DNA from 2 places in the Streptomyces achromogenes genome. Region 2 is predicted to be linked to the other one. Evidence: riboswitches for the same ligand, from Rfam matches in the RefSeq annotation. Region 2 holds a riboswitch; the other holds the start of a gene.

Region 1 (11,294 bases), 1.5 Mb from region 2:
ACGTACTCGCAGCACGACCTCGAGGCGGCGTTCGCGATCGGCCTGGACTCGTAGGGTTCGCTCCGCGGTTCGCTCCGCGGGTGGGGCGGATCGGGTGCGCAGTTCCCCGCGCCCCTGAGGGGGTCGCCATCACCCCTCACGGGAGGGGTGATGGCTTCCGGTGGGGTCAGTCAGTCCACTGCCGGGACGCAGCGGCCGTCCTCCGTGCGGTACCGCCACTTCGCTCCCTCGGTCACCAGCTCACGGACCGCGGTCACGAAGCGATCGACGTGCTCGTCGGGGGTGCCCGCGCCGAAGCTCACCCGGATGGCGTTGAGGGACTTCTCGCCCGGGGCCGCCTCGGGGGCGCCGCACTCGCCCTGCGTCTCGGGAGCGCCGCCCAGGAGGGTGCGGACCAGGGGGTGGGCGCAGAAGAGGCCGTCGCGGACGCCGATGCCGTACTCGGCGGACAGGGCCGCGGCGAAGTGGGAGCTGTTCCAGCCCTCGACGACGAAGGAGATCACGCCGACGCGCGGGGCGTCGTCGCCGAAGAGGGACAGGACGCGGACCTCCGGGACCGCCGCGAGGCCCGTGCGCACCTTCTCGATCAGGTGCCGCTCGCGTGCGACCAGGGCGTCGAAGCCGGCCTCGGTGAGGGCCCTGCAGGCGGACGCGATGGAGTAGGCGCCGATCACGTTCGGGGAGCCGGCCTCGTGGCGGGCCGCGCTCTCGTGCCACTCCACGTCCACTCCCCCGTCCTCGCGGCGGGCGACCTTGCGGCTCGCGCCGCCGCCGGCGAGGTACGGGTCCGCCGCGACCAGCCAGTCCGCGCGGCCGGCCAGCACTCCGGAGCCGAAGGGTGCATACAGCTTGTGGCCGGAGAAGGCGATCCAGTCGACGTCGAGGTCCTGGACCGACACGGGGTGGTGGGGGGCCAGCTGGGCGGCGTCCAGGACGATCCGGGCACCGTGGGCGTGCGCCGCCGCCGCCAGCTCGCGCACCGGCCACAGCTCGCCGGTGACGTTCGAGGCGCCGGTGACGCAGACCAGCGCCGGGCCGTGCGGGTCGCGGGCGGCGAGGGCCCGCTCCAGGGTCTCCACGGCCCGGCCCGGGGTGCGCGGGGCGTCGAGGTAGGTGACCCGGGCGTCCTGCCAGGGCAGCAGGGACGCGTGGTGCTCGGTCTCGAAGACGAAGACCTGGCAGTCGGCGGGCAGGGCGCGGGCCAGCAGGTTGAGGGAGTCCGTCGTCGAGCGGGTGAAGACCAGCTGGTCGTCCGGGCGGCAGTCGAGGAACTCGGCGACGGTTGCGCGGGCGTTCTCGAAAAGGTCCGTGGAGAGCTGGGAGAGGTAGCCGGCGCCGCGGTGCACGCTGCCGTAGTACGGGGCGTAGGCGGCGACGTCGTCCCAGACGCGCTGGAGGGCGGGGGCGCTGGCGGCGTAGTCGAGGGCCGCGTAGGCGACCTCGCCGCCGGTGACGAGCGGGACGGTGACATCACGGCCCAGAACGTCCAACGGGGCACAGACAGGGCGGGTGACGGCAGCGGTGGAGACGGACATGGCGAACTCCCGTGAGAGGAAAGGGGGAACCGCCGCGCGAGCGGACATGGCTCGAGCACGGAGGAAGGCGAAAAGGGGTGTGCGGAGGCGGGGCTCGACGCCCTAGCGCATTCGCTTGCTCACAGGAGACTCCCTCGGACGACCCAGGACCCCTGGCGTTCTCACTCGAAAGAGTGCGAGGGATCCGCGCTTGCCGTGGACCTCGTTGCCCACGGCCTGGTCTTCACCCGGGGCACCCCGCCACGGACGGAGGGTTGCCGGACAGTCGGCCGGGGCCTCATGACTGTCACTCATGACCTGGTACAGGAACCTACGCGAGCCGATCACGGTCCCGCAACCCGTGTCCGGATGGCGGGACCGCGTCTCACGGACGTCAGGCGTTGCTGGCGGCCACCCAGCGCTCCAGCGCCCGCTTGGCCGCCCCGGAGTCGAGCGACTGGGCCGCCCGTGCCATGCCGGCCCGGATCTCCTCGGCCAGCGTCCCGCCGCCCGGCTCGAGCGCCACGAGCGCCGCCGCCGAGTTCAGTACCACCGCGTCCCGCACCGGGCCGCGCTCGCCCTCCAGCAGACGGCGGGCCACCTCCGCGTTGTACGAGGGGTCCCCGCCGCGCAGCGCCTCCACCGGAACCAGGTCGAGGCCGACGTCGCGCGGGTCGAAGGTCTCCTCGGTGACCTTGCCGTCGCGCACCACCCACACGTGGGAGGTGGCCGTCGTGGTCAGCTCGTCGAGGCCGTCGTCGCCCCGGAAGACCAGGGACGAGTTGCCTCGTTCGGCGAAGACGCCCGCGACGACCGGCGCCATGAGCGGGTCGGCGACACCGACGGCCTGCGCCCGCACCCTGGCGGGGTTGGTCAGCGGGCCGAGGATGTTGAACACCGTGCGGATGCCCAACTGGCCGCGCGCCGCGCCGACATGACGCAGCGCCGGATGGAACTTGATCGCGAAGCAGAAGGTGATCCCGGCCTCCTGGGCCACCTCGGCCACCCGGCGCGGGGTCAGCTCCAGGTTGACGCCGAGCTTCTCCAGGACGTCCGAGGCGCCGGACGCGGAGGACGCGGCCCGGTTGCCGTGCTTGACGACCGTGGCTCCCGCACCGGCCACGACGATCGCCGACATCGTGGAGATGTTGACCGTCTTCGCGCCGTCGCCGCCGGTGCCGACGATGTCGACGGTCGGCCCCGGCACCTCGATCAGGTTGGCGTGCTCGTACATCGCCCGGACCAGCCCGTTGATCTCCTCGACGGTCTCGCCCTTGGCCCGCAGCGCCACCACGAACCCGGCGATCTGCGCGTCGGTCGCCTCGCCGCGCATGATCCGGTCCAGCGCCCAGAACGTGGCGTCCGCGCCCTGGTCGCGGCCGTAGAGCAGGCCGTTCAGCACGTCGGGCCAGGAACGGCCCGCCGCGATGTCGCCTCCAGCGGGGGTCACAGCGCTCATCAGCCGCTCCTGGGTGTCGTACGGATCTTCCGTGGGTGCCGTGGAAGACGTGTGTGCCCACCCTATCCAGCCGACGGGCACGGCAAAGGGCCCCGTCCGACAACCGGACGGGGCCCTTTCACCGCGGCGTGGCGACGCCTCAGCGATCAGTGGTGGCCGTGGCCGCTCGTGATCTCCTTGTACTCCTCGACGGTGGGCTTCGGGATCTGCTGGTCCTCGCCGAAGTACGCTCCGCTGATCTTGGCGCGGAGCTTCTCCTTGCCCGTCACCTTGCGCTCGACGCCGTTGTCGTCGACCGTGGCGCCGATCGCGGCCGGCTCGTACTGCTCGTGCGCCGTGAGCGTGTGCAGCTGCTCCTGGCTGAGCGGCTCGTGGATCTCGATGAACTCACCGTGCGGCAGGCGCTTGATGGTGCCGGTCTCCCGGCCGTGCAGCACCTTGTCCTTGTCGCGGCGCTGCAGACCGAGGCAGATCCGCTTGGTGAGGATGTACGCGATGACCGGTCCGACGAAGAAGAAGATCCGGACGAACCAGGTGATCGCGTTGATCGACAGGTGGAAGTGGGTGGCCCACAGGTCGTTGCCACCGCCGACCAGCGTGATCATGTACATCGTGACCCAGGCGACGCCGAGCGCCGTACGGGTCGGCGCGTTGCGCGGGCGGTCCAGGATGTGGTGCTCGCGCTTGTCGCCGGTGATCCAGGACTCGATGAACGGGTAGAGCGCCAGCGCCGCGAGGACCACGCCGAACAGGACCAGCGGGATGAACACGCCCAGGACGAGCGTGTGACCCCAGAGGTTGATCTCCCAGCCCGGCATGAAGCGGATCAGGCCCTCGGCGAAGCCCATGTACCAGTCGGGCTGGGCGCCGGTCGACACCTGGTCCGGACGGTAGGGGCCCATCGCCCAGATCGGGTTGATCTGCGCGATCGCCGCGATGACCGCGATGACGCCGAAGACCAGGAAGAAGAAGCCTCCGGCCTTGGCCATGTACACCGGCAGCAGCGGCATGCCGACGACGTTCTTGTTGCTCTTTCCGGGGCCCGCGAACTGCGTGTGCTTGTGGTAGAAGACCAGGATCAGGTGGCCCACCACCAGACCCAGCATGATGCCGGGCAGCAGCAGGATGTGGATGGAGTAGAACCGCGCCACGAAGTCGTGGCCGGGGAACTCGCCGCCGAAGAGGAAGAACGAGATGTACGTGCCGACCACCGGCATCGACAGGATCGCGCCCTGGGTGAAGCGCACACCGGTGCCGGAGAGCAGGTCGTCCGGGAGCGAGTAACCGGTGAACCCGGTGAACATGCCGAGGACGAACAGAAGGAAGCCGAACAGCCAGTTGACCTCACGCGGCTTGCGGAACGCACCCGTGAAGAACACGCGCATCATGTGCACGAACATGCCGGCGAGGAAGATCAGCGCCGCCCAGTGGTGGATCTGCCGGATGAGCAGACCGCCGCGCACGTCGAAGGAGATGTGCAGGGTCGAGCTGAACGCCTCGGACATCAGCTGTCCCTGGAGCGGGACGTAGCTGCCGTGGTACTCCACCTCGTTCATCGACGGGTGGAAGAACAGCGTCAGGTACACACCCGTGAGGATGATGATGATGAAGCTGTAGAGGCAGACCTCACCCAACATGAACGACCAGTGGTCGGGGAAGATCTTGCGCATGTTGGCCTTGGCGAGGGAGTAGATCCCCAGCCGGCCGTCGGCCCAGTCCGCGATCCGCTCGCCGGCCGGAGCCTTCCCGCGTGCACGGGACTCGTTGCTCTCGTGGTTCTCTGTGGTGCTCATCCGCGCTCCCAGAAAGCAGGACCGACGGGCTCCTCGAAGTCGCCGTGCGCCTCGAGGTAGCCCTCGTCGTTCACACCGATGCGCAGCTGCGGCAGGGCGTGACCGGCGGGACCGAAGATCACTCGGGCGCCGTCGGAGAGGTCGAAGGTGGACTGGTGGCAGGGGCACAGCACGTGGTGCGTCTGCTGCTCGTACAGGGAGATCGGGCAACCGACGTGGGTGCAGATCTTCGAGTACGCCACGATGCCGTCGTGCGACCACTCGAGCTCGCGCTTGTCCTTGATGTTCTCCGGCTGGAGCCGGACGATCATCAGGGCCGCCTTGGCGATCTCGTTCTGGAAGTCCTCGTCGTGCTCCTCCAGGCCCTCGGGCTTGGCGAAGGTGAGAGAACCGACGGCCACGTCCGAAGGACGCAGCGGCTCGTTCGTGTTCATGTTGACGAGCAGCTTGCCCTTGGCCCACAGCGTGTGCCGCAGCTTGTCCTCGGGCAGCGGGCCGAGGTCGCGCAGCAGCACGACGCCGGAGAGCGGCACCAGGGCGACCGCGCCGAACAGCGTGTTGCGGATCAGCTTGCGGCGGCCGAACGCGGACTCCTTGGCGCCCTGCCGGAAGTCCGCGTGGACCTTGGCGCGGACCTCGGGGCTCGCGGCGATCGGGTGGCGCTCGTCGGCGACCTCCACGTCCGACATCAGGGTGCGGGCCCAGTGGACCGCGCCGGCGCCGATGGTGAACAGCGCCGTGCCCAGCGTCAGCCCCAGCGCGAAGTTCAGCGCGCTGAGGTGGCCGATCGGGAACACGAAGATCGACTTGTCGGCGGGGATCGCCACGTACGAGGCGATGAAGCCGACCGTGGCGAGCATCGACAGCGTGAACAGGAAGGCGACCGCGCGCTCGGACCGCTTGGCGGCCCGCTCGTCGATGTCCTGGACGCGGTGCTCATGGGGCGGCAGACCGGGGTCGGCGAACGGGTTCTGCTCGTCCGCGACGTCCACCGCGCCGTGCGCGTGGCCCTGCTCTACGGGCAGGTTCTCTTCTGGAATGTCTTGGCTACTCATGACTTCTTGGCCTTTGCGGTCCGAGCGGCGACCCAGACGGCGACCGCGATCAGGGCGCCGAGTCCGAAGATCCAGGCGAACAGACCCTCACTGACCGGCCCGAGGCCGCCCAGCTCCAGACCACCGGGGTTGTCGGTGTCGCTGCTGTTGACCGCGTGCAGGTACGCGATGATGTCCTTCTTGTTCTGCTCCGACAGGGTGGTGTCGGGGAAGGAGGGCATGTTCTGCGGGCCGGTCTGCATGGCCTCGTAGACGTGCTTCGGGTCCACGTCCTCCAGGGTCGGAGCGAACTTGCCCTTCGTCAGGGCGCCGCCCTTTCCGGTGAAGTTGTGGCACTGCGCGCAGTTGGTGCGGAACAGGTCGCCGCCCTTGGCGATGTCCGCGCCCTCCGGGCCGTACTCGGCCTCGGTCGGGACGGTCGGGCCGGCGCCCAGCGAGGCGATGTACGCGGCGAGCTGGTCGATCTCCGCCTGCGAGTAGATGTTCTTCTTCTTCACCACCTGCGGGCCCTCAGAGGTCGCCGCCGGCATGCGGCCGGTGCCGACCTGGAAGTCGACGGCCGCGGCGCCCACGCCGACCAGGCTCGGACCGTCGGAGCTGCCCTGACCGCCGGTGCCGTGGCAGCTGGCGCAGCCGACGGCATAGAGCTTCTTGCCCTCGTCGATGGCGAGGGACTGGGCGGTGTCGTCTGCCTGCGCCTTGCTCGCGGGCGCGAGCGCGGAGAACAGCCACCCTGTGCACGCCAGCGATAGGACTAGGACGACGAGCGCCGCCAGCGGATGGCGTCGTCGTGCGGAGAGCTTTTTCACGGATTACCCCGGTGTCAGGATCTTCTGCGTCGATGCTTGTGGAGGTGCGGGAGCGGGCCCGGCTACTTGATCAGGTAGATCGTGGCGAAGAGGCCGATCCAGACGACATCGACGAAGTGCCAGTAGTAGGACACGACGATGGCCGCGGTCGCCTGCTCGTGGGTGAACCTCTTGGCCGCGTAGGTGCGCCCGAGGACGAACAGGAAGGCGATGAGGCCGCCCGTCACGTGCATGCCGTGGAAGCCGGTGGTCAGGTAGAACACCGAGCCGTACGGGTCGGAGGAGAGCGAGAGCCCGTCCTTCTTCACCAACTCCGTGTACTCGTAGATCTGACCGCCGATGAAGATCGCACCCATGATGAAGGTGACGATGAACCACATTCTGAGCTTCTTCACGTCACCGCGCTCGGCGGCGAAGACGCCGAGCTGGCAGGTGAGGGAGGAGAGCACCAGGATGGTGGTGTTGGTGGCCGAGAACGGGAGGTTCAGGGCCTCGGCCATCTCCTTCCAGTGATCGGGACCCGTCACCGATCGCAGGGTGAAGTACATCGCGAAGAGGGCCGCGAAGAACATCAGCTCGGAGCTCAGCCAGATGATGGTTCCGACGCTGGTGAGGTTCGGCCGATTGACCGACGGGTGCGCGTGCCCGGTTTCTACTGTCGTTGCTGTCGCCACGACCGACATTATGTCGGTCCCTTATCCCGCCCTCACTCCGGGGGGTGCCGTTCGACGTGATCGCCCCGTGTGTACTGCCCGGATGGCCCATCGAAGTGGTGTTCCAGGCGGTGTGGACGAGGTGGGTGAGGGAGTAGCATCCGCGGCATCGGTTCTGTCCGTACGACGCTGATGTCACGGAGGAAGCATGCAGGCGACCGCCACGGTGCTGGTCTACAGCGACGACGCCAACACGCGGGAGCAGGTGCGGCTCGCGACCGGGCGCAGGCCCGCGCCGGACGCCCCTGTGGTGGAGTTCGTGGAGTGCGCGACGGCGCCTGCGGTGCTGCGGGAGCTCGACAAGGGCGGGATCGACGTCGTCGTCCTCGACGGGGAGACCGCCCCCATGGGCGGCATGGGTCTGTGCCGCCAGCTCAAGGACGAGATCTTCCGGTGTCCGCCGGTGCTGCTGCTCATCGGGCGGCCCCAGGACGCGTGGCTCGCGACCTGGAGCCGGGCGGACGCGGCTGTGACGCTGCCTGTGGAGCCCGTGGAGTTCGCGGGGTCGCTGGCGGCCCTGTTGCGGACGAAGGGGCTTCAGCAGAGCGCGTAGCGACGCGGGGGGCGGGGGCGCGGTTCGTCGCCGGCCCCGCGCCCCGCCCGGGTCACACCGCCGCGGGACTCAGTCGCGCGGTCTCCGCTCGCGTCTTCTGCTTGCCGCCCGTCAGCGCGCTGCCCTTGGTCCACTTGGCCCAGTCCAGGTTCCAGTCGCCGAAGCCGTTGCCGAACGTCTCCATGGTGTCGCCGTTGCTGTTGACGACCTGGACGACGTCGCCCTGGCGGATGTTGTCGAAGAACCACTCGGCGTTGGCGGTGCTCATGCCGGTGCAGCCGTGACTGACGTTGGCGTAGCCCTGGGAGCCCACGGACCAGGGGGCGGCGTGGACGTACTCGCCGCTCCAGGTGACCCGGGTGGCGTAGTAGACGGGCAGGTCGTACGAGTCCGCGGAGCCCTCGGCGATGCCGACGGTGGTCCCGCGCATACGTACGTAGTACTCCTTGCCCAGGACGACCTTGACGCCGTTGCGGGTGTCGAAGCCGGGCTTGCCGGTGGTGACGGGGATCTGTTTGATCTCCTGGTTGTTCCTGGAGACTTTCATGGAGTGCGTCGCCGCGTCCGTCACGGCGATGACCCGGTCGCCGGTGGTGAGTTTGAGCTCCTTCACGGGGCCGCCCCACAGCCGGTCGCTGATCTTGATGCCGTCCAGATTGCTGTGGGCGCGGACGGTGGCGTGGGCGGGCCAGTACTCCTTGGGGCGGTAGTGGAGCTCCTTGTCGTCCACCCAGTGCCAGGCGCCCTGCGCGAAGGGTGTGGAGTCGACCTTCAGCCCCCGTTCCACGACGGCCCGCTGGGCGGGGTCCTTGACCGGCTGGCCGAGTTTGGCGACGACGGGCTGGCCGACGCCGTACTCGCCCGCCTCGGGGCCGAACTCCACCGCCAGGCGCTTCTTGACGGTGGGCTTGCCGGTGTCGAAGGAGAGGACCCGGCGGCCGGGCGCCCCGTCGTCGTCCTCGGTGCTCACCCGGACCGTGTAGTGGGCGCCGGCGGCCAGGGGTTCGGTGCTGCGCCAGCGGTCGCCGTCGGCGGAGAGCCGGCCCGCGACGTAGCGGCCCGTGGAGTCGACGGCGGTGACGTCCGTGATGCGGTCGTCGTCGGCGGTCACCTCGATGGGCTTGTCCGGGTCGGCCTTCTTCCCGTCGCCGTCGGGGGCGTTGAAGGAGATCTGGTCCGTCGCGTCGTAGGGGCGCGCGGAGAGCGGGTTGCCGTCGGAGCCGCAGGCGCTTGCGACCGCGCCCAGGGCGATCACCAGCAGGGTGCAGCCGACGACGGTGCGGGGGCGGGGTTGGTGGCTCATGACTTCACGCTAGGGAGCCGCCCCGGCGGCGGCGCGCCGAGTGACCCGGACGGAGCACGCCCGCTACGGCAAAAGCGTGAGCCCGGACCCTCCTGACGGAGTGTCCGGGCTCACGCCGCGTTCAGCGCGTGTTACTGGGTGCGGTTCTCACCGCGGTAGTACTCGAAGACCCAGCCCCACAGACCGATCATGATCATCGGGACGGAGAAGTAGAGCAGCCACCAGCCGACCGCGACACCGAGGAAGGCCAGGGCGCCGCCGACGGCGAGCGACAGCGGCTGCCAGCTGTGCGGGCTGAAGAAGCCCAGCTCGCCGGCGTCGTCCGCGACGTCCGCCTCCTTGTTGTCCTGCGCGCCCGCGTCGACCCGTCGGGCGGTGAAGCCCAGGTAGAAGCCGATCATGATGCACAGGCCGAAGGCCAGGAAGAGCGCCGTGGTACCGGCCGGCTCCTTCGACCACACGCCATAGACGACCGCCATGGCGAGGACGAAGACGCTCAGCCAGACGAACATCTTGCCCTGGATCTTCACTTGCCGGCCTCCTTGCTGCCCGCGATGGCGCCGGCACCGTGACCGGCGTGCTCGAGCTGCTCGAGCGCGGCGATCTCCGGGTGGTGCAGGTCGAACGCCGGGGATTCGCTGCGGATCCGCGGCAGGGTGAGGAAGTTGTGGCGCGGCGGCGGGCAGGAGGTGGCCCACTCCAGGGAGCGGCCGTAGCCCCACGGGTCGTCGACGCCGACCGGCTTGCCGTACTTGGCGGTCTTCCACACGTTGTAGAAGAACGGCAGCACGGACAGACCGAGGACGAACGAGCTGATCGTCGAGATCGTGTTCAGGGCGGTGAACCCGTCGGCCGCGAGGTAGTCCGCGTAACGACGCGGCATGCCCTCGGCGCCCAGCCAGTGCTGGACCAGGAAGGTGCCGTGGAAGCCGATGAACAGCGTCCAGAACGTGATCTTGCCGAGCCGCTCGTCGAGCATCTTGCCCGTCATCTTCGGCCACCAGAAGTGGAAGCCGGAGAACATCGCGAAGACGACCGTGCCGAAGACGACGTAGTGGAAGTGCGCCACCACGAAGTACGAGTCGGAGACGTGGAAGTCCATCGGCGGCGAGGCCAGGATGACGCCGGTCAGACCACCGAAGGTGAAGGTGATGAGGAAGCCCGTCGCCCACAGCATCGGCGTCTCGAAGGACAGCGAGCCCTTCCACATCGTTCCGATCCAGTTGAAGAACTTCACGCCGGTCGGGACGGCGATGAGGAACGTCATGAAGGAGAAGAACGGAAGCAGCACGCCGCCGGTGACGTACATGTGGTGCGCCCACACCGTCACGGAGAGGCCCGCGATCGAGATCGTCGCGGCGATCAGGCCCATGTAGCCGAACATCGGCTTGCGGGAGAAGACCGGGATGACCTCGGAGATGATGCCGAAGAACGGCAGGGCGATGATGTACACCTCTGGATGGCCGAAGAACCAGAAGAGGTGCTGCCACAGCAACGCGCCGCCGTTGGCCGCGTCGAAGACATGTGCCCCGAATTTCCGATCCGCCTCCAGCGCAAACAGCGCGGCGGCGAGGACGGGGAAGGCCAGCAGGACCAGGACCGCGGTCAGCAGCACGTTCCAGGTGAAGATCGGCATGCGGAACATCGTCATGCCGGGTGCGCGCATGCAGATGATCGTGGTGATGAAGTTGACCGCGCCGAGGATGGTGCCGAAGCCGGAGAAGGCCAGACCCATGATCCACAGGTCGGCGCCGATGCCCGGCGAGCGGACCGCGTCCGACAGCGGGGAGTAGGCGAACCAGCCGAAGTCGGCCGCACCCTGCGGGGTGAGGAAGCCGCCCACGGCGATGGTCGAGCCGAACAGGTAGAGCCAGTAGGCGAACATGTTCAGCCGCGGGAACGCCACGTCGGGCGCGCCGATCTGCAGCGGCATGATCCAGTTCGTGAAGCCGGCGAACAGCGGCGTCGCGAACATCAGCAGCATGATCGTGCCGTGCATCGTGAACGCCTGGTTGAACTGTTCGTTCGACATGATCTGCAGGCCCGGTCGGGCGAGCTCGGCGCGCATGAGAAGCGCCATGACGCCGCCGATGCA
Region 2 (11,294 bases):
TCGCCCTCGACGTCCTCGGCGATGATCAGCAGCGGCTTGCCGCCCTGCATGACCTTCTCGAGGAGCGGGAGCAGGTCCTTGACGTTGGCGATCTTGGAGTTCGCGATCAGGATGTACGGGTCGTCGAGGACGGCCTCCATACGCTCCATGTCGGTGGCGAAGTACGCCGAGATGTAACCCTTGTCGAAGCGCATGCCCTCGGTGAGCTCGAGCTCCAGACCGAAGGTCTGCGACTCCTCGACCGTGATGACGCCTTCCTTGCCGACCTTGTCCATCGCCTCGGCGATGAGCTCGCCGATCTGGGTGTCGGCGGCGGAGATGGAGGCCGTGGAGGCGATCTGCTCCTTGGTCTCGACATCCTTCGCCTGCTCGAGCAGGGCGCCGGAGACGGCCTCGACGGCCTTCTCGATGCCGCGCTTGAGAGCCATCGGGTTGGCGCCGGCGGCTACGTTGCGCAGGCCTTCCTTGACGAGGGCCTGGGCGAGGACGGTCGCGGTGGTCGTGCCGTCACCGGCGACGTCGTCCGTCTTCTTCGCGACTTCCTTGACCAGCTCGGCGCCGATCTTCTCGTACGGGTCCTCGAGCTCGATCTCCTTGGCGATGGAGACACCATCGTTGGTGATCGTGGGGGCGCCCCACTTCTTCTCGAGGACGACGTTGCGGCCCTTGGGGCCGAGCGTCACCTTGACGGCGTCCGCGAGCTGGTTCATGCCGCGCTCGAGGCCGCGCCGCGCCTCCTCGTCGAACGCGATGATCTTGGCCATGTGAAGTGGTCCCTCCAGGACTGGGGGTGATTCCTTCGGACCGCGCCCGCGCCCGCGACGGACGGCTCGCCGGCCGGGTGGTTCCTTGCCCCACCTGGCCTGCGGGCCTCACCGACCCGGTCCTTCGTTGTCACTCTCACCTTCAGAGTGCTAACGCCAATGATTAGCACTCGCCCCTGCCGAGTGCAAGCGCCTCGGGACGATCCGCAGGTGAACAGGGGGCGTCCGGTCCCGCCGCGCGCCCGCCGGCCGGGATCGGGGGGCGGGGTCGGTGTTCGGAGGTCGGGGAGGCCACCCCGGGGGGCCGCCCAGTCCCCGGGCATGCCGAAGGGCTCGCGCCCCGGGAGGCGCGAGCCCTTCGAAGATGAAACAGAAGAACGACGCTGTCAGTCGGCGCGTGCTTCAGCCGGTCGCGAGCCGGACCATGTCCGCCTGCGGCCCCTTCTGGCCAGCCGAGATCTCGAAATCGACTCGCTGACCCTCCTCCAGGGTGCGGTAGCCGTCCATCTGAATCGCGCTGTAGTGGACGAAAACATCCGCACCACCGTCGACCGCGATGAAGCCGTACCCCTTCTCCGCGTTGAACCACTTGACGGTGCCCTGAGCCATGCCTAACTCCCCTATTACTGGCCCTTGCACAGACCCGCACTTCGCGGATCCGGGTCAGACCTCACCCCCCATTGGTTGGGGGCGTGCGCCGGAACGCGTCGACCGAGGCCGAATGTAGCTGTCCAACTGCCCTCTGCAACAGGTCACTCGGACGAGAATTCTGGACGCAAGGGATCCGGAATGTGGCGAGAATTCGCCTGAATTCAGGGCAAGTCGGGCCCTGCAAAAGCCACAAAAGCCACAAAAGCAGCACGCACTTTGGCTGCTTCTTGTCGGGCGCGGGCGAAAAGAAAAGGCTCCGGAGCCGGTGATCAGGACCCGGTTCCCCAACTGTATCGCGCTCAACCACACTGAATTGCCCCCTCCGCTTCTATCGCGGAGAGGGCAATTTCATGAACTCTCGGTAATCACTATTACCGACGGTTACTACCGGCGGGTACTGACCAGCGGTCAGCCACCGGCGACGGCGGGAATGATCGAGATCCCGGCGCCGGGCGGAGTCGCCGTCTCGAGACCCTGCTCGAAGCGGACGTCGTCGTCGTTCACGTACACGTTGACGAACCGGCGCAGCTTGCCCTGGTCGTCCAGGACGCGCGCGGCGATGCCGGTGTGGTTCTTCTCCAGGTCGGAGATGACCTCGCCGAGGGTCGCGCCCTCGGCCGAGACCTCGGCCTGACCGCCGGTGTAGGTGCGCAGGATGGTCGGGATGCGAACAGTGACGCTCATGATGCGAGGCCAGCCTCTCGGAAAGAGTCCAGGTTGGGGCGGATGGTCGCGGTGAGTCCGGTGCCGGCCACCGCGTCCAGGGTCTTCAGTCCGTCACCGGTGTTCAGGACGACGGTGGTCTTCGTCGGGTCCAGCAGACCGTTCTCGATCAACTTCTTCGTCACGCCCACGGTCACGCCGCCGGCCGTCTCCGCGAAGATGCCCTCGGTGCGCGCCAGCAGCTTGATCGCGTCGACGACCTGCTCGTCGTTCACGTCCTCCACCGCGCCGCCGGTCCGCCGCGCGATGTCGAGGACGTACGGGCCGTCCGCCGGGTTGCCGATGGCCAGCGACTTGGCGATGGTGTTCGGCTTCTGGGGACGGACCACGTCGTGCCCGGCCTTGTAGGCGACGGACACCGGGGAGCACCCCTCCGCCTGCGCACCGAAGATCTTGTACGGCCTGTCCTCGACCAGCCCGAGCTTGATCAGCTCCTGCAGACCCTTGTCGATCTTCGTGAGCTGGGAGCCGGACGCGATGGGCACCACCAGCTGGTCGGGCAGCCGCCAGCCGAGCTGCTCGCAGATCTCGTACGCCAGCGTCTTCGAGCCCTCGGCGTAGTAGGGCCGCAGGTTGACGTTGACGAAGCCCCAGCCCTCGCCCGCCGGGTCGCCGATGAGCTCGGAGCAGAAGCGGTTGACGTCGTCGTAGTTGCCCTCGATGCCGACGAGCTCGCCGCCGTAGATCGCGGCCATGACGACCTTGCCCTGCTCCAGGTCGTGCGGGATGAACACGCACGAGCGGAAGCCGGCGCGGGCCGCGGCGGCGCCCACGGCGCCGGCCAGGTTGCCGGTGGAGGAGCAGGAGAGCGTGGTGAAGCCGAACGCGCGGGCGGCCTCGATGGCCTGGGCGACGACCCGGTCCTTGAAGGAGTGGGTCGGGTTGCCGGAGTCGTCCTTGACGAAGAGCTTGCCGGCGTCGACGCCCAGCTCGCGGGCGAGGTTGTCGGCCTGCACGAGCTTGGTCCAGCCGGGGTTGATGTTCGGCTTGCCGGCCACGTCCGCCGGGACGGGCAGCAGCGGCGCGTAGCGCCAGATGTTCGCGGGTCCCGCCTCGATACGCCTCCGCAGCTCCTCCGTGTCGTAGGAGGAGAAGTCGTACGCGATCTCGAGCGGGCCGAAACACTTCTCGCACGCGAAGACCGGACCGAGGGGGACGCGGTGGCCGCACTCGCGGCAGCTCAACGCGGTGGCCGGACCGAGGTCGACAGCGGAGGTCGTAGAGTCCGTGGTGCTTGCAACAGTCTGCGCAGCCATGTGAGGCGAGGCCCTTTCTCCTCATCTTCCTCACGACGCACTTCGCCGTGAGACGGATTTGGCACCTTCCCGAGCCGGGAGCCTCGCTGAACGATCAACACTGATCTACGAGAACCGACTGGAGGGTTGCCGGGGCTTCATCGGGCCGTGTCCCTCTGCCCCTCTGGATGAGCGGTATTCGGTTGTTGATCTGTGGGCGTCGACGACCCTGACATGCGATGGTCACCGGCGTTGTCCAAGACTGTAACCGAAGGCCAGGACAGTTGAGATAGTCGTCCGAACCGCGAGATGGATCACGCAGGACCGTCTCGCCGAGAGAGCGCAGAGGAGCCGCCGACGTGCTGGAAGAAGTCGAGCGCTGGCTGAGCACCCGTTCCTGGTCCCTGACGGACCGCCCACTGCACCGGATTCTCGCCGCCAAACAGCGCACGGGCCAGTCGGTGAGCGTCGTGCTGCCCGCGCTCAACGAGGAGGAGACGGTCGGTGAGATCGTCGCCGTGATCCGCCACGACCTCATGCGGCAGGTCCCGCTCGTCGACGAGATCGTCGTCGTCGACTCCGGATCGACCGACCGCACCTCCGAGGTGGCCGCGGCGGCGGGCGCGCGCGTCGTCCACCGCGACGAGATACTCCCCCGCATCCCGGCCGCGCCCGGCAAGGGCGAGGTGCTGTGGCGCTCGCTGCTGGTCACCCGCGGGGACGTGGTCTGCTTCATCGATGCCGACCTGCGGGAGTTCTCCTCCGACTTCGTCTCGGGGATCGTCGGCCCGCTGCTCACCGATCCGGACGTGGACCTGGTCAAGGCCATGTACGACCGTCCGCTGGGCGGCGCGGCCGGTCAGGGCGGACGCGTCACCGAGCTGATGGCCCGCCCCCTGCTCAACATGCACTGGCCGCAGCTCGCCGGGTTCGTGCAGCCGCTCGGCGGCGAGTACGCGGCCCGCCGGAGCCTGCTGGAGCAGCTGCCCTTCCCGGTGGGCTACGGCGTGGAGCTGGGCATGCTGGTCGACGCCCTGCATCTGGTGGGCCTCGACGCCCTCGCCCAGGTCGACGTCGGCGTGCGCAAGCACCGCCACCAGGACGGCCAGGCCCTGGGCCGGATGGCGGCGGCGATCTACCGCACCGCCCAGCTGCGGCTGGCCCGCGGCCACCTCGTCCGCCCCGCCCTCACCCAGTTCGAGCGCGGCCCGGACGGTTTCGAGCCGCACACCTACTCCGTCGACACGGAGGAACGGCCGCCGATGACGGACATCGCGGAGTACGCCCGCCGCAAGGTGGCCTGACCGCGTGCCCGTCCCCCGCGACAGGGCGCCGGCAGTGAGGACACGGCCGGATACGGCCCCTCCACACAGCGCGACCGTACGTTTGAGGGTTTACAGAGCGGGCTAGGTTGAGGCTTATGGCTTCCACGCACGACACGTCTGCCGCCCGGGGTGCCGAGGTGCTGGTCGCGTCCAACCGCGGTCCGGTCTCCTACGAGGTGCGCGAGGACGGCTCGCTGCACACGAAACGCGGCGGTGGCGGACTGGTCTCCGGTCTGTCGGCCATCGGCCCCGACGCGGGCGCGCTCTGGGTGTGCTCGGCGCTCTCCGACGGCGACCGCGAGGCGGTCCGGCGCGGTGTCGGCGAGGAGGGCGTGCGCATGCTGCCCGTCCCGGCCGACGTGCACGCCGACGCGTACAACGGCATCGCCAACTCGGTGCTCTGGTTCGTCCACCACCTGCTGTACCAGACCCCGCTGGAGCCCGTCTTCGACGCGGGGTTCCGCCGCCAGTGGGCGGCGTACGAGACCTACAACCGGGCCTTCGCCGAGGCGCTCGCCGAGGATGCGGCGGACGGCGCGGCGGTGCTGGTCCAGGACTACCACCTGTGTCTCGTCCCCGGCATGCTCCGCGAACTGCGCCCCGACCTGCGCATCGGGCACTTCTCGCACACGCCGTGGGCGCCCCCGGACTACTTCGCGCTGCTGCCCGACGACATCCGCGAACAGCTGCTGCGGGGCATGCTCGGCGCGGACCGGCTGGGCTTCCTCACCCGGCGCTGGGCGGACGCCTTCACCGCCTGCTGCGAGCAGTCCGTCGGGGGCCTGGCCGGCACCGAGGTCGGTGTGCACGGGCTCGGCGCGGACGCCGACTTCCTGCGCGAGCGCTCGCACCGCCCGGACGTCGAGGAGCGCATCGTGGCGCTGCGCGAGGAGATCGGCGAGGGGCGCAAGGCGATCGTCCGCGTCGACCGCACCGAGCTGTCCAAGAACATCGTGCGCGGCCTTCTGGCCTACCGGCAGCTGCTCGACGACCACCCGCAATGGCGCGAACGGGTCGTCCACGTGGCCTTCGCCTACCCCTCCCGCCAGGACCTCGCCGTCTACCGGGACTACATGGCCGAAGTGCAGCGGGTGACGGACGAGATCAACGCCGGTTACGGCACGCCCGGCTGGACCCCGGTGCTGCTGAACCTCAAGGACGACTTCGCCCGCTCCCTGGCCGCCTACCGCCTCGCGGACGTCGCGCTGGTCAACCCGATCCGCGACGGCATGAACCTGGTCGCCAAGGAGGTCCCGGTCGTCTCCGACGAGGGCTGCGCGCTGGTCCTGTCCCGGGAGGCGGGCGCGTACTGGGAGCTGCGCGAGGACGCGATCACGGTGAACCCGTACGACGTCCTGGAGACCGCCCGCGCCCTGCACGAGGCGCTGTCCATGGCGCCGGGGGAGCGGGCCGAGCGCACGAAGCGGCTGTCCGCCGCGGCGACCGCGCTGCCGCCGGCCCGCTGGTTCCTGGACCAGCTGAACGCCCTGCGCGCGACGCAGCCGGGCTGAGCGGCCGGCCGCGGCACGCGCCGGGCGGGCCGGCGCGAACCGGGGCGGGCCGTCGACGGCATGCCCGGGCTCGCCCGCCGCGCCGTACGCGGCTCAGCCGAGCCGTGCCGCCAGCTGCCGCAGCAGCCGTACGACCCCGGCGGGCCCGTCGACGACGAGGTCCGCGCGCTCGGCCAGTTCGCCGACCTCCGTGCTGCCGCTGCACACCAGCAGGCCGGGGACGCCGTCGGCGCGCAGTTTCTCGACGGCGGCGAAGGCGGGGAGGTCGCCGAGGTCGTCGCCGGCGTAGAGCACGGACCGGGCGCCGGTCTCGCGGACGTGGTCCAGCAGGGCCACGCCCTTGTCCATGCCCGGCGGGCGCAGCTCCAGGACCATGCGGCCGGGTTCGACGATCAGGCCGTGCCGGGTCGCGAGGTCGGTGAGGGGGCCGCGCAGGGCGTCGAAGGCGGCCTGGGGGTCGTCGGCGCGGCGGGTGTGCACGGCGACGGCCCGGCCGCCCTTCTCCTCGATCCAGACGCCGGGCCGGTCCCCGGCGGCCGCGAGGACCCGCGGGAGCCCGTCCCGGACGGCGGCCACGCCGGGGTGCGGTTCGGGGGCGCTGAGGGCGCCGGTGCGGGCGTCCCAGCGCTCGGCGCCGTAGTGGCCGAGCACGGTGAGCCGGCCCAGCCCCGCTACCCCGGCGAAGCCGCCGTGCCGTACGGCGACCTCGGCGGGCCGCCCGGTGACGACGGCCACGCCGGCGACCTTCGGGGCGAGCGCGGCGAGCGCGGGGACGGCGTCGGGGTGCGCCCGCGCGTCCTGCGGGTTCTCGACGATCGGGGCGAGGGTGCCGTCGAAGTCGAGGGCGACGAGGGCGGCCGACGGGCGGCCGACGATCGCGTCGAGCGCCGCGCGGCCCGCCGGGGTGACCGGAACGGGAAGCGGACCGGGTGCCGTGGAGTGCGTCTGAGGGGTGCCCATACAGGGACGATAACCAGCGAGCGCCGCCGCTAACGTTCCGTCCGTCTCGCTTCTCGTACTCTGCGCAGCCTGTTCACCGTGACCGGGTCGTGGGCCAGTGCGCGGGCGTCGTCGAGGAGGGCGTTGAGGAGCTGGTAGTAGCGCACCGGCGACAGGTCCAGTTCCTCGCGTATGGCCCGTTCCTTCGCGCCGGGGCCGGGGAACCCGCGCCGCTCGAGGGCGAGGATGGCGCGCTCCCGCGCGCCCGGCCCGTCCGCGTCCGCCCGCCGTTCCCGGCCCGCTTCCGTCCCGGCCTCACCGCCCGCTTCCGTGCCCGGCTCGCTGCCCGCCTCGCCGCTCGCTTCCATGCCCGCCTCCATGACCCGCACGGTAACGCCCGCCGCTGACATCCGGCTCATTCGCCGGCGGCGCTCTCCAGCGTCGTCGCGGTCGTCTGCAGGTCGCCGAGCACGTCGGCGGGGCTGCCGTTCGCGGTCACGGCCTGGCCGATCCGCTTCTTGATCTGCGCGCTGACCTTGGCCCACGAGGTCCGCCCGACGGGGTAGCTCTCCGACAGCGGCAGCTCCGCGAGGAACGGCTTGAGGTCGGCGTCCTCCTTGGCCGTGCCCATGACCAGGGACGCGGAGGTGGTGACCGGCAGCAGGTCGTACTCGTGGGAGAAGTCCAGCACGTTCTTCTCGCTGTAGACGAAGTCGAGGAAGTCGCCGATCTCGTCGCCGTGCCCGCCCCGCTTGAAGGCGGTCATCCAGTCGGCGACGCCCAGGGAGGTCTTGCTGGGGCCGTCGCGGCCGGGCATCGGCACCATGCCGAACTCGACGCCCTTGGCGGCGGCCGTCTTCATCAGCGAAGGATGCCCGTTGAGCATGCCCACGTCGCCGGCGGCGAAGGCCGCGAACGCGGTGGCCCGGTTCAGCCTGCCCGGCGCGACCGGCCCGGTCAGGCCCTTGCCGACCAGGTCGGTCTTCAGCCAGTCGAGGGTCTCGACGTTCTCGGCGGAGTCGAAGCTGTAGCTGCTGACCGTCTGGGTGTAGCCGCCCCGGCCGCTGAGCAGCCACTGCAGGGTCTCGGCCTGCGCCTCCTCGGGGCCGAGGGGCAGCGCGTAGGGGTACTTCACGCCGTCCTTCTTGAGCGCCCGCGCGTCCTTCGCGAGCTCGGCCCAGGTGGTGGGCGCGCTGATGCCGGCCCGGGCGAAGAGGGTCTTGTTGTAGAACAGCAGCCGGGTGGAGGAGGCGAACGGCATGCCGTACTGCAGGCCGCGCACCTGTCCCGCCCGGGCGAGCTGGGGCACGAAGTCGGCCTCGACGGGGATGGAGAGCACTTCGCCCGCCTTGTACAGCAGGTCGTCCGCCGCGTAGTCGGCGTAGGCGCCGATCTGGGCCATGTCGGGGGCGTCGCCCGCGTCGACCATCGCCTTGACCTTCGCGTCCACGTCGTTCCAGGAGTACACGCTGACGTCGACGGTGACGCCCGGGTGGTCCTTCTCGTACGCGGCGACGAGCCGGTCCCAGTACTTCTTCGAGCTGTTGGCGCCGCTGTCGCCGTAGTCGGCGGCGACGAGTCTGAGGGTGACGTCGTCGGAACCCGAGGCCAGTCCGCAGCCGGTGAGGACCGCGGCCAGGCCGAGCGCGGTCACCCCCGCCACGGTTGCCGTGATCGTTGCTGACTTCCGTGCCCGCCGCTGCACCGCACTGCTCCCAACTGATTGCTCATACCAATGGACCGATATCCGGATCAAGGTCTACACCACCCAGGTGGTCCAGACCTCTCCGGCCCCCGGGTCCGGCACGGTACCCCCACAACCAGAAGTGGACTAGACCTCTCGCGGGTACTCGGTCCACACTGTCCCCGTGAGACATGTCATCGCCCTCGACGTGGGCGGCACCGGGATGAAGGCCGCCCTGATCGGCGCGGACGGCGCAGTGCTGCACCGGGCCCGCCGGGCCACCGGCCGCGAGCGCGGACCCGACGCCGTGGTCGGCGGCGTCCTCGAGTTCGCCGCCGACCTGCGCGAGCACGGCGCCCGGCAGTACGGCGAGCCCGCCGCCGCGGCCGCCGTCGCCGTGCCGGGCATCGTCGACGAGGTCGGCGGCGTCGCCGTCTACTCGGCCAACCTGGGCTGGCGGGACGTCCCGCTGCGCGCCCTGCTCGCACAACGCCTCGGCGCCCCGGTCGCCCTCGGCCACGACGTGCGCACCGGCGGTCTCGCCGAGGGCCGGATCGGCGCCGCCCGGGGCGCCGACCGCTTCCTGTTCGTGGCACTGGGCACCGGCATCGCGGGCGCGATCGGCGTCGACGGCCGCGTGGAAGCGGGCGCGCACGGCTTCGCCGGCGAGATCGGCCACATCGTCGTCCGGCCGGGCGGCGCCCCCTGCCCGTGCGGGCAGCGCGGCTGCCTGGAACGGTTCGCCTCCGCGGCGGCGGTCGGCGAGGCGTGGGCGGCGGCCGTCGGGGACCCGGCGGCGGACGCAGCGGACTGCGCGAAGGCCTTCGCGTCCGGCGACCCGGAAGCCGTCCGCGTCTGGCAGGGCGCCGTGGACGCCCTCGCCGACGGCCTGGTCACCGCCCTCACCCTGCTGGACCCGCGCACGCTCGTCATCGGTGGCGGCCTGGCCGAGGCGGGGGAAGCCTTGTTCACACCGCTGCGGGACGCCGTCCGGCGGCGGGTGACCTTCCAGAAGCTGCCGGAGATCGTCCCGGCGGCCCTGGGCGACAGCGCCGGATGCCTCGGCGCGGGCCTGCTGGCCCGGGATCTCCTCGACACGACCGACGGCATGGAGGTAACACCCTGATGGCCACCCCCCCAGGGACGCGGGGAACTGCGCAGACCGCCACATCGCACCCGCAGGTACTGACCGGCGCCAAGGTGGTGCTGCCGACGGGCACGATCCCCGACGGCCGTATCACCGTCACCGGCACGAAGATCACGGCAATCACGGCCGAGCCCCCGCACCGGGCCCCGCACGGCGCCGCCGACATGATCGACGTGATCGACGTGTCCGGCCACTGGCTGGTCCCCGGCTTCGTCGACCTGCACAACCACGGCGGCGGCGGAGCCTCCTTCGCCGGCTCGGCGCAGGACGTCCTGACAGCCGTCCGCACCCACCGGGCGCACGGCACCACCACCCTCGTCGCCTCCACCGTCACCGACGACATGGACGTCCTGGTCCGCCAGGCCGGCCTGCTGAGCGAACTGGCCGAACAGGGCGACCTCGCCGGCATCCACTTCGAGGGCCCGTTCATCTCGCCCTGCCGCAAGGGCGCGCACTCCGAGGCGCTGCTGCGCGACCCCGACCCGGCCGAGGTGCGCAAGCTGGTCGACGCGGCGCGCGGCCAGGCCAGGATGGTCACCCTGGCGACCGAACTGCCGGGCGGTCTGGACTCCGTACGGCTGCTGGCCGAGCACGGCGTGATCGCGGCCGTCGGCCACACCGACGCCACCTACGAGCAGACCGTTCAGGCCATCGAGGCCGGAGCCACCGTCGCCACCCACCTCTTCAACGCGATGCCGCCCCTCGGGCACCGCGCCCCCGGCCCCGTCGCCGCCCTCCTGGAGGACGAGCGGGTGACGGTCGAGCTGGTCAACGACGGTACCCATCTGCACCCGGCCGCACTCGCGCTGGCGTTCCGTCACGCGGGCCCGGGCCGGGTCGCGTTCATCACGGACGCGATGGACGCCGCCGGCATCGGCGACGGCCGCTATCTGCTCGGCCCGCTGGAGGTCGAGGTCAGCGAGGGCGTGGCCCGTCTCGTGGAGGGCGGCTCCATCGCCGGCTCCACCCTCACCCAGGACCGCGCCTTCCAGCGGGCGGTGACGATCGACCGGCTCCCCGTCGAGGACGTCGTCGCCGCCCTGTCCGCCAACCCGGCCCGCCTGCTGGGCCTGGCCGACCGCGTCGGCTCCCTGGAGCCCGGCAAGGACGCCGACCTGGTCCTGCTGGACGACGCCTTCGAGGTCAGGGGCGTGATGCGCAAGGGCGCCTGGGTGGTGGCTCCCGACCTGGCCTGAAACATCCGCCCGCACGACGACGGTGGCCGGCCCGAGGACTGGGCCGGCCACCGTCCCTTTGGCATGATCGGGCCCACCATAGGGCCCCCGGACGCCGCACAGGCTCGGGATCCAGCCAT

What was found. Region 2 has a riboswitch for S-adenosylmethionine ahead of thrC (threonine synthase). Riboswitches for the same ligand answer to the same signal wherever they lie in the genome.
Region 1: it holds a riboswitch for S-adenosylmethionine, as region 2 does, so the genes downstream of both, QF032_RS11510 (aminotransferase class V-fold PLP-dependent enzyme) here and thrC (threonine synthase) in region 2, are expected to answer to the same signal.

Annotation. Positions count from the first base shown of each region.
Region 1 is NZ_JAUSYH010000001.1:2,542,947-2,554,240, forward strand. It holds gene QF032_RS11505 (Lrp/AsnC family transcriptional regulator) at 1-54, shown strand, start outside; gene QF032_RS11510 (aminotransferase class V-fold PLP-dependent enzyme) at 171-1,535, opposite strand; SAM riboswitch class IV at 1,717-1,833, opposite strand; gene trpD (anthranilate phosphoribosyltransferase) at 1,909-2,973, opposite strand; gene qcrB (cytochrome bc1 complex cytochrome b subunit) at 3,120-4,766, opposite strand; gene qcrA (cytochrome bc1 complex Rieske iron-sulfur subunit) at 4,763-5,821, opposite strand; gene qcrC (cytochrome bc1 complex diheme cytochrome c subunit) at 5,818-6,630, opposite strand; gene ctaE (aa3-type cytochrome oxidase subunit III) at 6,693-7,313, opposite strand; gene QF032_RS11540 (hypothetical protein) at 7,492-7,896, shown strand; gene QF032_RS11545 (L,D-transpeptidase) at 7,949-9,199, opposite strand; gene QF032_RS11550 (cytochrome c oxidase subunit 4) at 9,331-9,729, opposite strand; gene ctaD (aa3-type cytochrome oxidase subunit I) at 9,726-11,294, opposite strand, start outside.
Region 2 is NZ_JAUSYH010000001.1:4,055,120-4,066,413, forward strand. It holds gene groL (chaperonin GroEL) at 1-764, opposite strand, end outside; gene QF032_RS18075 (cold-shock protein) at 1,167-1,373, opposite strand; gene QF032_RS18080 (MoaD/ThiS family protein) at 1,824-2,099, opposite strand; gene thrC (threonine synthase) at 2,096-3,394, opposite strand; SAM riboswitch class I at 3,413-3,568, opposite strand; gene QF032_RS18090 (glucosyl-3-phosphoglycerate synthase) at 3,733-4,677, shown strand; gene QF032_RS18095 (alpha,alpha-trehalose-phosphate synthase (UDP-forming)) at 4,794-6,209, shown strand; gene otsB (trehalose-phosphatase) at 6,303-7,169, opposite strand; gene QF032_RS18105 (DUF3263 domain-containing protein) at 7,199-7,516, opposite strand; gene QF032_RS18110 (extracellular solute-binding protein) at 7,564-8,853, opposite strand; gene QF032_RS18115 (ROK family protein) at 9,017-9,958, shown strand; gene nagA (N-acetylglucosamine-6-phosphate deacetylase) at 9,958-11,175, shown strand.